2 regions of the Streptomyces sp. NPDC006487 genome follow, and region 2 is predicted to be linked to the other one. Evidence: riboswitches for the same ligand, from Rfam matches in the RefSeq annotation. Region 2 holds a riboswitch; the other holds the start of a gene.
The links. A riboswitch is a leader RNA that binds a small molecule or an ion and turns the genes downstream of it on or off. The one in region 2 is predicted to bind cobalamin.
Positions count from the first base shown of each region.

Region 1: another riboswitch for cobalamin. It lies ahead of ACFYM0_RS31130 (energy-coupling factor ABC transporter permease); the one in region 2 lies ahead of ACFYM0_RS11055 (DUF4430 domain-containing protein).

Region 1 is NZ_JBIAHN010000019.1:200,072-204,426, forward strand. Features, by position in the region: gene ACFYM0_RS31110 (PadR family transcriptional regulator) at 1-268, opposite strand, end outside; gene ACFYM0_RS31115 (energy-coupling factor ABC transporter ATP-binding protein) at 278-1,129, opposite strand; gene cbiQ (cobalt ECF transporter T component CbiQ) at 1,126-1,875, opposite strand; gene ACFYM0_RS31125 (energy-coupling factor ABC transporter substrate-binding protein) at 1,879-2,217, opposite strand; gene ACFYM0_RS31130 (energy-coupling factor ABC transporter permease) at 2,217-2,912, opposite strand; cobalamin riboswitch at 2,941-3,135, opposite strand; gene ACFYM0_RS31135 (flavodoxin family protein) at 3,390-4,115, shown strand; gene ACFYM0_RS31140 (hypothetical protein) at 4,161-4,355, opposite strand, start outside.
Region 2 is NZ_JBIAHN010000005.1:380,969-389,576, forward strand. Features, by position in the region: gene metE (5-methyltetrahydropteroyltriglutamate--homocysteine S-methyltransferase) at 1-1,442, opposite strand, end outside; cobalamin riboswitch at 1,606-1,829, opposite strand; cobalamin riboswitch at 1,976-2,125, shown strand; gene ACFYM0_RS11055 (DUF4430 domain-containing protein) at 2,266-2,754, shown strand; gene ACFYM0_RS11060 (3-hydroxybutyryl-CoA dehydrogenase) at 2,887-3,771, opposite strand; gene aceB (malate synthase A) at 3,768-5,372, opposite strand; gene aceA (isocitrate lyase) at 5,485-6,771, opposite strand; gene ACFYM0_RS11075 (short-chain fatty acyl-CoA regulator family protein) at 7,152-8,567, shown strand; gene ACFYM0_RS11080 (cobalamin-binding protein) at 8,583-8,608, opposite strand, start outside.

The DNA of each region.
Region 1 (4,355 bases), on a different contig from region 2:
TGGGATCCTGGCGCTCCCCGACCCACCGCGCCAGCTCCCCGCTCCCGGCGGGCAGCACCTCGTACTCCTTCTTCTGCCCCCGCACGGGCCCCTCGCTGGGCAGCGCCCGGATCAGCCCGGCCTCCTCCAGCCGGCCGAGCTCGCGGTAGATCTGCTGGTGCGTCGCGGACCAGAAGTACCCGATCGACTTGTCGAACCGCCGGGTCAGCTCCAGCCCCGACGAGGGCTTCTCGAGCAGGGCGGTGAGGATGGCGTGCGGGAGCGACATGCGGCCATCCTAGATTTGCCCCCAGGCGGCCAGTGCCTGCGGATCGCGCGGGCCGGGGGCGCCCGCCGCCAGGTGGCCGTGGGTGCGCAGGAAGGCCGTCACCGCCGGGGACCAGGCCGGGCGCAGGCCCGCCGAGGTGAGGAGGGGCGGGTCCGAGAGCAGGGGCTCGGCGGGGCCGAAGCGGATGCCCGCCGGGGTCAGGACCGCCGCGTCGTCGGCCCAGCGCACCGCCAGGTCCACGTCGTGGGTGGCCATGACCACCGTCGTACCGGAGGCCCGCAGTCCCGCGAGGACGTCGAGGAGCCGCTCCTGGCCGTCCGGGTCCAGGCCGGCCGTCGGCTCGTCGAGGATCAGCACCCGCGGAGCCATCGCCACCGCCCCCGCGATCGCCGCGCGCTTGCGCTGCCCGTAGGAGAGCAGGTGGGTGGGGCGGTCCCGGAGGTGCGTGATGTCCAGCGCGGCGAGGGCCGAGTCCACGCGGGCGCGGACCTCCGGAGCGGGGAGCCCCTGGTTCATGGGGCCGAAGGACACGTCCTGTTCCACCGAAGCCGCGAACAGCTGGTCGTCGGGGTCCTGCACCACCAGCTGGACGGACGTGCGCAGCCGGGTCAGGCCCGCCCGGTCGTACGAGACCTCCGTGCCGTCCAGCCGCAGCGATCCCGCGCCGGGCCGCAGGCCGCCGCTCAGCAGCCGCATCAGCGTGGTCTTGCCGCTGCCGTTGCGGCCCAGCAGGGCCAGCGCCCGGCCCGGCGCGATGACGAAGTCGACGCCGGTCAGGACCGCCGGGCCGTCCTCGTAGGCGTAGCCGGCGCCGGACAGTTCCACCACCGGGCGGGGGGAGGGGGGCAGCGACGGGTTCACGGGCGGAGCCCCTTCAGGGTGAGGGTCAGGGTGATCAGGGCCGCCAGCAGGCCGGCGGTGGCCGTCAGGAAGCGCCACGACAGGGCCGCCTCCGGTACGAGGACCCGCAGCGCCCCGTCGTAGCCGCGTCCGGCCAGCCCCGCCTGGAGCTTGGCCGCGCGGTCGAAGGCCCGTACGAAGGAGGTGGCGGCGAGCCCGGCCAGGGAGCGCCACACCGCCGCCCGGCCGGTGTGCCCGAGTCGGGCCGCCTGGGCCCGGCGGACCTGGGTCATGGAATCCAGCAGCAGGAAGCCGATCCGGTACATGACCAGGGCCACGTCCACCACCGGGGCCGGCACACCGGCCCGGACCAGCCGGGGCAGTACGTCGGAGACCGGGGTGGTGAAGGCGAACAGCAGCAGTCCGAGCGAGGCCGCCGAGGTGCGCAGCAGCAGTTCGGCGGCGAGCCGGGGACCGTCGGGGGCCAGGGAGACCGGCCCCGCCGGGCCGCCGACGGCGAACAGCAGCGGCAGCGCCCCGGTGAAGCAGAAGCCGAGCGGGAGCCGGAAGGCCCGCCAGAGCTGCCGGCCGGCCACTCCGGCCGGGCCGAGCAGCACGGCGAGGGTGGCGGCGGCCACCAGCGGCCCGCCCGGCCAGGGCGGCAGGCACACGGCGGTGACCGTCAGCCCGATCCCGAGCAGGGCCTTCTCCAGCGGGTGCCGGCCGCGCCAGCGACTGCCGTGCGCGGCCACGTCGATCGGCAGCACCGCCTACGCCTCCGGGGCGGTGGCGGCAGCGGCGGCGGCCGCTCCCTGGCGGCGGCCCTTGCGGACACCGAAGTAGTAGGCGAGCACGCCCGCGCCCAGCGCCGCCTGCAAGGCGAACAGCGCGGACTCGATCTCGCCCGAGGGGGGTTCGTACAGAGGGGAGAACCAGGGCTCGTAATCCGGCTTCAGCTCGGTGATCGCCACCTCGGCCTGCGCGTCGGCGCCGGTGAAGGGCTCCTCCTTGCCCTCGCCCAGCCCCAGGGCGAGCGGCAGGACGGCCAGCGCCGCCACCAGGAGCAGCAGCAGGGTGTTGATCTTCGCGTTCTTGGACATCCCGCTCATCAGGCCGCCGCCTTCTCTTCGGTACGGGCGGAGGTCAGCTTCGCGACGCCCAGCCGGACCAGGTCCGACTTGCTCGACGCCATCAGCAGCCGCATCACCAGGACGGTCAGCAGGCCCTCGCTCACGGCCAGCGGTATCTGGGTGACCGCGAAGATCCCCCCGAACTTCGCTAGCGAGCCCGGGAAACCGGAGGCCGGGTCCGGGAAGGCCATGGCGAGCTGCACGCTGGTGACGCAGTAGGTGACCAGGTCGGCGAAGAAGGCGCCGAAGAACACGGTGACCATCAGCGGGAGGCCCGACCTCCGCATCAGCCGGTAGACGGCGTAGCCCGCCCACGGGCCGGCGATGGCCATCGAGAAGACGTTGGCGCCGAGGGTCGTGAGCCCGCCGTGCGCCAGCAGCAGGGCCTGGAACAGCAGGGTGATCGTGCCGAGCACCGCCATGATCGGCGGCCGGAACAGGATCGCCCCGAGCCCGGTGCCCGTGGGGTGCGAGCAACTGCCCGTCACCGAAGGGATCTTCAGGGCGGAAAGGACGAAAGTGAACGCTCCGGAAGCGCCGAGCAGCAGCGTGCTCTCCGGGTTGGCCTTCACCTCGCGGGTGAGCGAGCGGACGCCGTGGACGACGAAGGGGGCGGACGCGGCGCCCCAGGCGACCGCGTGCAAAGGGGGCAGGAACCCCTCGGCTATATGCATGAGTGGGGAGACCTCTCCAGCACCTCGTGGATGGACAACGCGCCCCGGCCGGTCTCCTGGCTCACGGGTTGACGTCCATGCTCCGCCTTCCCGGGCAGCGCGGAACCTCCCGCGCAGCCCAGTGGCTTTCCCGCAGGAGTGGAGCCGGACTTCCCGATCACAGTGGCGAGGGCCGCACCGGTTTCCCACCGGTTTCCCGAACACCAAGGCCCGCTGACCCTAGTCGGCCGCACGGACCGGTAACAACCCGCCCCAATCGCGCCGGGCGGTGGCCGGATTCCGCTTGTGCGTCACGCCGCGTGTCCGCCGCGCCGGCGTTTGCCTCAATGGCCCCACGTGGAAACGGAGTTCCATGGATCCGCGGCCGCCGGAGCCGGGAAGGGGCGCCCCGGCCGCGAGCTCCTCATCGCCTGCGCCGGTCGCCCGGACGGGCGCGGCCCGGTGGCGGCCGCGCCGGGCTCCGGAGAGGCTGGACGGGTGGCTACCGACACCGCGCACCCCTTCGACTACTCCGACCTCACCGCCGTCTACGTCAACTGCACGCTCAAGCGATCGCCCGAGCCCAGCAACACCGAGGGCCTGATCGGCAAGAGCCGCGCGGTGATGGAGGCGGCCGGGGTCCGGACCTCGCTCATCCGGGCCGTCGACCACGACATCGCCACCGGTGTCTGGCCCGATATGACCGACCACGGCTGGGAGAGCGATCAGTGGCCGGTGCTCTACAGCCAGATCATGGACGCCGACATCCTCGTGCTGTGCGGCCCGATCTGGCTCGGCGACAACAGCTCGGTGATGAAGCAGGTCATCGAGCGGCTCTACGCCTGCTCCTCGATCCTGAACGAGCAGGGCCAGTACGCCTATTACGGGCGCGTGGGCGGCGCGCTGATCACCGGGAACGAGGACGGCGTCAAGCACTGCGCCATGAACATCCTCTACAGCCTCCAGCACCTCGGCTACGCGATCCCCCCGCAGGCCGACGCCGGATGGATCGGCGAAGCCGGACCCGGGCCCTCGTACCTGGACCCCGGATCCGGCGGGCCCGAGAACGACTTCACCAACCGGAACACGGCCTTCATGAGCTGGAACCTCATGCACCTGGCCGCTCTGCTCAAGCGGTCCGGCGGGATGCCGGCGCACGGCAACCAGCGCTCCCTGTGGGACGCGGGCTGCCGCTTCGACTTCCCGAACCCCGAGCACCGGTAGGTCCCCGCCCCCCCGGCCCCCGCCTCCCGCCTCGCGCCGGCGTGCTCAGCAGACGTTCGGGTGCGCGACGTCCAGGACGAAGCGCTCCGGGGCGTGCAGCTTGGACGTGGTGTAGGCGGGCTTGGTGTCGAAGGCGGCGCCGAAGGTGACGTACCCCTCGTAGTCGCCGGTCAGGGCGATGCCCTTCAGCTTGGGCAGGTAGATCTTGAGGAGCTTGGGCCCGCGGTAGACGTTGCGGCC
Region 2 (8,608 bases):
CCGATCTCCTCTTTGATCCGCTGCTCGTAGCCGGCCACGTCGATCCTGCCGGCCCGCAGGTCGGCGCGGGCGACCCGCAGTTCGTCGGTCTGCGGGAAGGACCCGATCGTGGTGGTCGGCAGCAGCGGCAGGCCCAGGTGCGCCCGCTGGGCGGCGGCGCGCTCCGGGTAGGGCTGGGCACGGCGGCCGTCCGTGCCGGTGATCGCGGCGGTGCGGGTGCGGACGGCCGGGTCGTGGGTGAGCGCGGAGCCGGCTCGGGAGGCCAGGTCGGCCCGGTTGGCGGCGAGTTCGGGTGCGATGGAGTCCGTGCCCTGGGCCAGCCCTCGGGCCAGGACGGAGATCTCGGCGGCCTTCTGGCGGGCGAAGGCGAGCCAGCGGCGGACCTGCGGGTCGATGTCCCGCTCGGCAGCGACGTCGATCGGGACGTGCAGCAGGGAGCAGGAGGCGGCGACGTCCACCCGGTCGGCGAGGCCGAGGAGCGTACCCAGCGTGGTGAGCGACTTCTGGTAGTCGTTGATCCAGATGTTGCGGCCGTTGACGACGCCGGCCACCAGGCGCTTGCCGGGCAGGCCTCCGACCGCCCCGAGGTCCTTCAGATTGGCGCTGCCGGCCTCCGTGAAGTCGAGGGCCAGGCCTTCGACCGGAGAAGCGGCGAGGACCTGGAGGGCTTCGCCGAGCCGGCCGAAGTACGAGGCGACGAGCAGCTTGGACCGGTCGGTCAGGGCGCCGAGGTCGCGGTAGGCCCGAGCCACGGCGTTCAGGTCCGCCGGGGTCCGGTCCTGTACCAGGGCCGGCTCGTCGAGTTGGACCCACTCGGCCCCGGCGGCCTTGAGGGCGGCGAGGACCTCGGCGTAGACGGGGAGGATCCGGTCCAGGAGGGTCAGCGGCTGGAAGTCGGCCGCCACGCCCGGGGCGGGCTTGGCCAGCAGGAGATAGGTGATCGGGCCGACGAGCACGGGGCGGGCGTCGAGGCCGAGTGCGAGGGCTTCCTTCACTTCGGCGACCTGCTGGGAAGGGTCCGCGGTGAAGACGGTGTCCGGGCCGAGTTCCGGGACCAGGTAGTGGTAGTTGGTGTCGAACCACTTGGTCATCTCCAGCGGGGCCACGTCCTGCGTACCGCGAGCCATCGCGAAGTACCCGCCGAACGGGTCGGTGGCGACGGCCTCCCGGTGCCGCTCGGGGACGGCGCCGAGCATGACGCTGGTGTCCAGTACGTGGTCGTAGTACGAGAAGTCACCGGTGGGTACCTCGTGGACGCCGGCCTCCGCCAGCTGCCGCCAGTTCGTGCGGCGCAGTTCGGCCGCGGTCGCCCGGAGGGCGTCAGCGGTGACGCGGCCCTTCCAGAAGCCCTCGATGGCCTTCTTCAGTTCACGGTTCTGCCCCTGACGGGGGTAGCCGTACACGGTGGCTCGTGCGGCCGCGGCTGCGGGCTTCGCTGTCACGGAACTCTCCTTCGCGAGATGTGTCCAGGAACGCCCCGGCAACGGGACGCGGACGCGAAGGAACGCCACGACGAACGGCTCGCGCAGCGGAAGGACCGCTCGTGCCGCTCGATGTGTACGCCGACCCGCCCACGAGGTCACCGGGATCTCCGCACACGGAATCGTCCGCGTACGGGCAACGGGCAGGTCTTCGGACTCGCGGGCACGCGGACCACGAAGGCCCGCACCTACTGGCCGTCGCTTCCCAGGACCGGTTCCGGTCCCAGTGCGTATGACGGCGGTCGTTCCCACTCACCGCTGCGGGGCAGTCCCGGATTCTCACCGGGTTCCCTCTTACGACGCATCCCGCCTGGCGGACGGGAGCGAACCAGCTGCGAGGCCCACACTAGGCTGCCGCACCCGAGGACGAACCCTGTTGTCCAGGTGTCGGACAGTGGGATGAGACACGCCGGTCCTGGCCGGACGTGAAACCGGGGACGGCGAGTCGAGCGGTCACGCCGGAAAGCCGCCCCTGGTCACCACGTTGTTACGACCGTACGATTCGTGTGCCCGGTCGGACCGGGTGACAACTGAATCGCCGTGTGGCCAGGGGGAAGCCGGTGTGAATCCGGCGCTGACCTGCAACCGTGTGGAGCGCCTGCGCGCCCCGAGTCGGATAGCCCGCCGTGCGGCTCGTACCGCCTCCCACTGTCACGGACTGCAGCGCGGAGCCTTGAGTCGCCGACTCGCCACAGCCTGCTCCCGCCGCATCGGGGACCGGCGCTGCCGGGCGATGCCGCAGCGGAAGGGCCCGGCTGCGCCCGCCCTGCCCGAAAGGCAACCCATGCGCCCGAACCTCGTCCGTCGCGCCCTCGTCACGACGGCCGCCCTGGGACTCGCGCTCGCCACAGCGCCCGCCGCCGCCCACGCCAAGCCGGCACCGAACACGAACGCCCCGGTCAAGGTCGGCCTCACGGTGCAGGGCCCCAACGGCCTTCTGTTCAAGGGGAAGATAAGGACCAAGGGGCACGACGTCACCACCGTCACCGGCGGGACGCACAAGTGCGACGGCACGAACGGCGCCGCCAACCCGAGCGCCGTGCCCACGCCGACGGCCGCCCTGGACGACGCCGCGAAGAAGAAGCACTTCAGCTGGGACGGCACTTGGTACGCCTCGTTCGACGACTTCTCCGTCGACACGATCAAGAACGTCAGCGGTGGCGGCGTCGCCTACTGGAGCATCTCCGTCAACGGCACCCCGACCCCGGTCGGCGGCTGCCAGTTCAAGCTGAAGGCAGGCGACCAGGTCGCCTACACCTGGACCTCCTTCTAGCGGGTACGACAGCCCTGCGGTCGCGCTGCCCGTCTTGGCGCGCGGTGGGGGTGCGGCGACACCACTCGCCACACCCCCACCGCCTCTGGGCGCCTCCGGCGCACCCTCATGGCCGGAGGTCTGCCGGGCCCCTCAGACCCGGCCGTACGTGTGGAACCCGCGGCCGCTCTTGCGTCCCAGCAGCCCCGCCTGCACCATCCGCCGGAGCAACGGGGGCGGGGCGTACAGCGGTTCCTTGAATTCCTCGTACAGCGACTCCGCGATCGCCGTGACCGTATCCAGGCCGATCAGGTCCGCCAGCTTCAGCGGACCCATCGGGTGGGCGCAGCCCATCTCCATGGCCGCGTCCACGTCCGCCGCGCCGGCGAAGCCCGATTCGGCCATGCGGACGGCCGAGAGGAGGTAGGGGATGAGCAGGGCGTTGACGACGAAGCCGGCCCGGTCCCGGGAGCGGACCGTGGTCTTGCCCAGCGTGTCGCGGGCGAACGCCTCGACGGAGGCGAGCGTGTCCGGCGACGTGTGGAGGGAGGAGACGACTTCGACGAGCGGCAGGACGGGCACGGGGTTGAAGAAGTGCAGGCCCACCACCCGGTCGGCCCGGCCGGTCGCCATGCCCAGCCGCATGATCGGGATGGCGGAGGTGTTCGTGGCGAGGATCGCCCCGGGGTCCTCGACGATCTTGTCGAGGGCAGCGAAGACCCGGGTCTTCGCTTCGGGGTTCTCGGTGACGGCCTCGATGACGAGTTGCCGGTCGGCGAGGTCCTCCAGGTCCCCGGTGAACAGCAGACGGGCCAGGGCGTCCTCGGCGGAGCTCCGGTGCAGCTTCCCGCGCCGGACGGCTTGCTCCAGGGAGACGGCGACGCGCTCGCGGGCGGCGCGGGCAGCGGCCGCGTCCGCCTCGGCGACCACGGTGTCCAGTTCGGCGCGGGCGCACACTTCGGCGATTCCGGCTCCCATCCGACCGCCGCCGACCACGCCGACGCGCAGGATCCGGTCCGGCCGGACGGGGGCGTTCACGCGGTCACCTGCGCGGCGGGGGAGGTGCGGCGGACGAGATGGCGGGTGTAGGCCTCCGGGGTGAAGAAGGCGGGGAGCTGCATCGGCAGGGCGGTGTCCACGAAGATCTCCCGTGCTTCGAGGACGCGTGCCTGTGGATCCTCCGCCTCCAGGGCCGCGCATTCGGCGTCCAGGAGATCGACGACCGTTCCCCGGCCGACCCGGTCGTGGCGGAGCCACTGCCAGATCTGGACGCGGGCGATCTCGGCGGTGGCGGCGTCCTCCATCAGCCCGTTCAGGGCCACGGCCCCGCTGCCGCGCAGCCAGGCGTCGAAGTAACGCAGGGCCACCGCCACGTTGGAGCGGACGCCTTCCGAGGTCGGCGGAGCCGCGATCCGGCGGATGGACAGCAGGTCGGCGGCGGCGACGCCGACGTCCTCACGCGTTCGGTCCAGCTGGTGGGGCCGGTCCCCCAGGACGTTGCCGAAGACCTCGCGGCAGACGGGGACCAGCCCGGGGTGGGCGACCCAGGAGCCGTCGAAGCCGTCCTCGGCCTCCCGCTCCTTGTCGAGGCGGACCTTTGCGAGAGCCGCGGAGTCGGCTTCGGTGTCCTTGCTCGGGACATGGGCTGCCATGCCACCGATGGCGTGTGCTCCCCGCCGGTGGCAGGTCCGGACGAGCAGGTCCGTGTAGGCGCGCATGAAGGGGGCCGTCATGGTGACGGCGGCCCGGTCGGGGAGCTGGAAGTCGGTGCGGTGGCCGAAGGTCTTGATGAGGCTGAAGAGGTAGTCCCAGCGCCCCGCGTTCAGTCCCGCGCTGTGTTCGCGCAGTTCGTAGAGGATCTCCTCCATCTCGAAGGCGGCCGTGATCGTCTCGATCAGGACGGTGGCCCGGACGGTGCCGCGCGGGATGCCGAGCAGGTCCTGCGCGAGGACGAAGACGTCGTTCCACAGCCTTGCCTCGTACGCGTTCTCCAGCTTGGGGAGATAGAAGTACGGGCCGTGGCCGGCGTCGATCTGCCGCTGTGCGCAGTGGAAGAAGTACAGGCCGAAGTCGACGAGCGACGCGGGCACGGGACGGCCGTCGATCTCCAGGTGTTCCTCGGTGAGGTGCCAGCCGCGCGGGCGGACCATGATCGTGGCGAGGTTCTCGCCGAGGCGGTACTCCTTGCCGTCGGCCGTGGTGAAGTCGATGCGCCGCTCGATGGCGTCGAGCAGGTTCAGCTGGCCGCCTATGACGTTCTCCCAGGTGGGCGCGGTGGCGTCCTCGAAGTCCGCCATCCACACCCGGGCGCCGGAGTTCAGGGCGTTGACCGTCATGCGGCGGTCGGGCGGCCCGGTGATCTCCACCCGGCGGTCGTTGAGCCCGGGGCCCGGAGGTGCGACCTGCCAGGTCGGGTCGTCTCGGACGGCTCGCGTGGCAAGCGGGAAGACGAGCTGCTTGCCGTCGGCGAGGTGGGCGGAGCGGCGGCGGCGCTCCTTGAGGATGCCCAGGCGGCGGTCGGCGAAGGCCGCGTCGAGCCGGCCGATGAAGTCCAGGGCCGGGGGCGTCAGGATGTCCCCGTGGCGCTCACCCGGCACACCGAGGACCTGGACACTGCTGATCAGGGACTTGAGTGACATGCGGATCTTCTCCTCGACGTGGGGCGGTCGGCGCCCGGGGCGGGGAGGAGCCCCGGGCGCCGTCGGACGGCAAGTGGCAGGACGCGGGCCGGACGGAGGCGCGGGTGGAGTTCTAGTGGAACTGCTCTTCCTCGGTGGAGCCGGCCAGCGCGGTGGTGGAGGAGGCGGGGTTGACGGCGGTGGAGACGAGGTCGAAGTAGCCGGTGCCGACCTCGCGCTGGTGCTTGACCGCGGTGAATCCCTGCGCCTGTGCGGCGAACTCCCGCTCCTGCAGGTCCACGTAGGCGGTCATGCCGTGCTCGGCGTAGCCGCGGGCCAGGTCGAACATGCCGTGGTTGAGGGAGTGGAAGCCGGCCAGGGTGATGAACTGGAAGCGGTACCCCATCGCGCCGAGCTCGCGCTGGAACTTGGCGATCTGGTCGTCGTCCAGGGCGGCCTTCCAATTGAAGGACGGCGAGCAGTTGTAGGCCAGCATCTGGTCCGGGTACCGCGCGTGGATCGCCTCGGCGAACTCGCGGGCCTGGGCGAGGTCCGGGGTGCCGGTCTCCACCCAGATGAGGTCTGCGTACGGAGCGTAGGCGAGGCCGCGGGCGATCACCGGGGCCATGCCGTTCCGCACCCGGTGGAAGCCTTCAGCGGTGCGCTCGCCCGTCACGAACCGGGCGTCGCGCTCGTCGACGTCGCTGGTGATGAGGTTCGCCGCCAGGGCGTCCGTGCGGGCGATGATCAGGGTCGGTGTGTCGGCGATGTCGGCGGCGAGGCGCGCCGCGTTGAGGGTGCGGACGTGCTGCGAGGTGGGGACGAGGACCTTGCCGCCGAGGTGGCCGCACTTCTTCTCCGAGGCGAGCTGGTCCTCGTAGTGGATGCCCGCGGCGCCGGCCGCGATCATCGCCTTGGTCAGCTCGAAGGCGTTCAGCGGTCCGCCGAAGCCGGCCTCGGCGTCCGCGACGATCGGCGCCAGCCAGTCCGTACGGTCGTGGCCGCCCTCGGCGGTGGCGATCTGATCGGCGCGCAGCAGCGCGTTGTTGATCCGGCGGACCACCTGGGGAACGGAGTTGACCGGGTACAGGCTCTGGTCCGGGTAAGTGTGCCCGGCCTGGTTGGCGTCGGCGGCCACCTGCCAGCCGGACAGATAGATCGCCTGCAGCCCCGCCCGCACCTGCTGGACCGCCTGGCCGCCGGTCAGGGCGCCCAGCGCGTGGACGTAATCCTGCTCGTGGAGCTGCCGCCACAGGCGCTCCGCACCTCGCCGGGCCAGGGTGTGCTCCTCGCGGACGCTGCCGGACAGCCGGACCACGTCCTCGGCGGTGTACGTCCGCTCGATGCCCGCCCAGCGCGGGTCATCCGCCCAGCGCTGCTTCAGCTGCTCGGCCGCCGCCGTCGTGTTCGCCTCTGCCATGACCGTCACCGTTTCCATCCGTCGCTTGTTCTGCCAATGCGCCGAGCAGAAGCCCTGGCGCTGGCACTCTGTGCCTGAGTGAGAGTTGCGGCCGCCGGACCCGCCCGTGGGGGCGGGGCTGGGAAATGCTGCCGATCTGCCGGAACCGGGCTGGCCGAATCGCCGAAGTCAGGGCATGAGTCGGGGATCCAGGGTCCGTCCGGACCACCGGTCCCGGCTGGCCGCAGGACCGACTCTGGCATTGGCACTGGGTGTCATCAAGGTGGTGCGGCTGCCAAGGTTTGCGAATCTTCGAGGCCGAGTTTGCCAAGTTTGCGAAGCCTCGGGGCAGGCGAAGTCCCCCTATGCTGACGAAGCCCGTCCGACGGTGGAGGAGTCCGGTGAGCAAGACGTACGCGGGGGCGCGCCTGCGCAGGCTGCGCGAGGAGCGCCGCATGACCCAGGCGGACCTGGCCAGGGTCCTCGGCATTTCACCCAGCTACCTCAACCAGATGGAGCACGACTCGCGCCCGCTCACCGTGCCGGTGCTGCTGCGGCTCACCGAGGCCTTCGGAGTGGATCCCGGCTTCTTCTCCGAGCGTGACACCAGCCGCATGGTGGCCGACCTGCGCGAGGCCCTCGCCCAGCAGGTGGCCGACGCCCGCGTGTCCGCCTCGGATCTGGCGGAGCTGGCCACCCGGATGCCAGCCGTGGCCTCGGTGCTGCTGGACCTGGGCCGACGCGGCCAGCTGCTGGCGGAGCGGCTCGCCGACGCCGCCGACGGCCGCGATTCGCCGGCGGAGGCTCCGCGTTCGCCCCACGAGGAGATCCGTGAGTTCTTCTACCGGCGGCAGAACTACCTCCACGACACCGACCTCGCCGCCGAGGAGCTGGCCCGCGAGATCGGCATCCGCCCCGGGGACGTCATCCGCGCGCTGACCCTCCGGCTCGCCGACCGCCACGGGATACGCATGTGCGCGGACTCCGACCGGCTGCACCACTACGACACCGCCGCCCGGGTGCTCCACCTGTCGAACCGGCTCCGCCCGGGACAGCAGGCCTTCCGGATGGCCACCCAACTCGCCCTGGTCGAGTACGGGGACGAACTCGACCGGCTGGCCACCGAGGACTTCACGCCCGGTTCCCCCACGCACGCCCTGGCGCGGATCGGCATCGCGAACTACTTCGCTGCCGCCCTGATCCTCCCGTACGGCGCCTTCCACCGCGCCGCGGAGGCCTACCGCTACGACATCGAGCGGCTCACGGACCACTTCGGGATCGGGTACGAAACGGTCTGCCACCGCCTCAGCACCCTGCAACGCCCGAGGCTGCGCGGCGTCCCCTTCTCCTTCGTCCGGGTCGACCGGGCAGGGAACATGTCCAAGCGGCAGTCCGCCACCGGGTTCCACTTCTCCCGCGCGGGCGGTACCTGCCCGCTGTGGAACGTGTACGAGGCCTTCGCCGCGCCCGGCCGCATCCACGTCCAGGTCGCCGCCATGCCCGACGGACAGCGCTACCTGTGGACGGCCCGCGCCGTCACCCGGCACCGGGGCGGCTGGGGCGAGCCCGGCAAGACCTTCGCCATCGGGCTCGGCTGCGAGATCCGGCACGCCTCACGGCTCGTGTACGCGGATGGGCTGGACCTCGGCAACAGGTCGGCCGCGACTCCCATCGGCATGGGCTGCCGCCTGTGCGAACGCCTCGACTGCCCGCAGCGGGCCGTCCCGCCCCTGGGACGGGCCCTGGCCGTCGACGAGAACAGCAGCACCTTCGTCCCGTACCCCGTCGAGGGCGTTCCCGCCCCCGCCCGCGGCTGACCCGGGCCCGGCCGCTCACTGCATCCGGCGGGCCTCGGCCG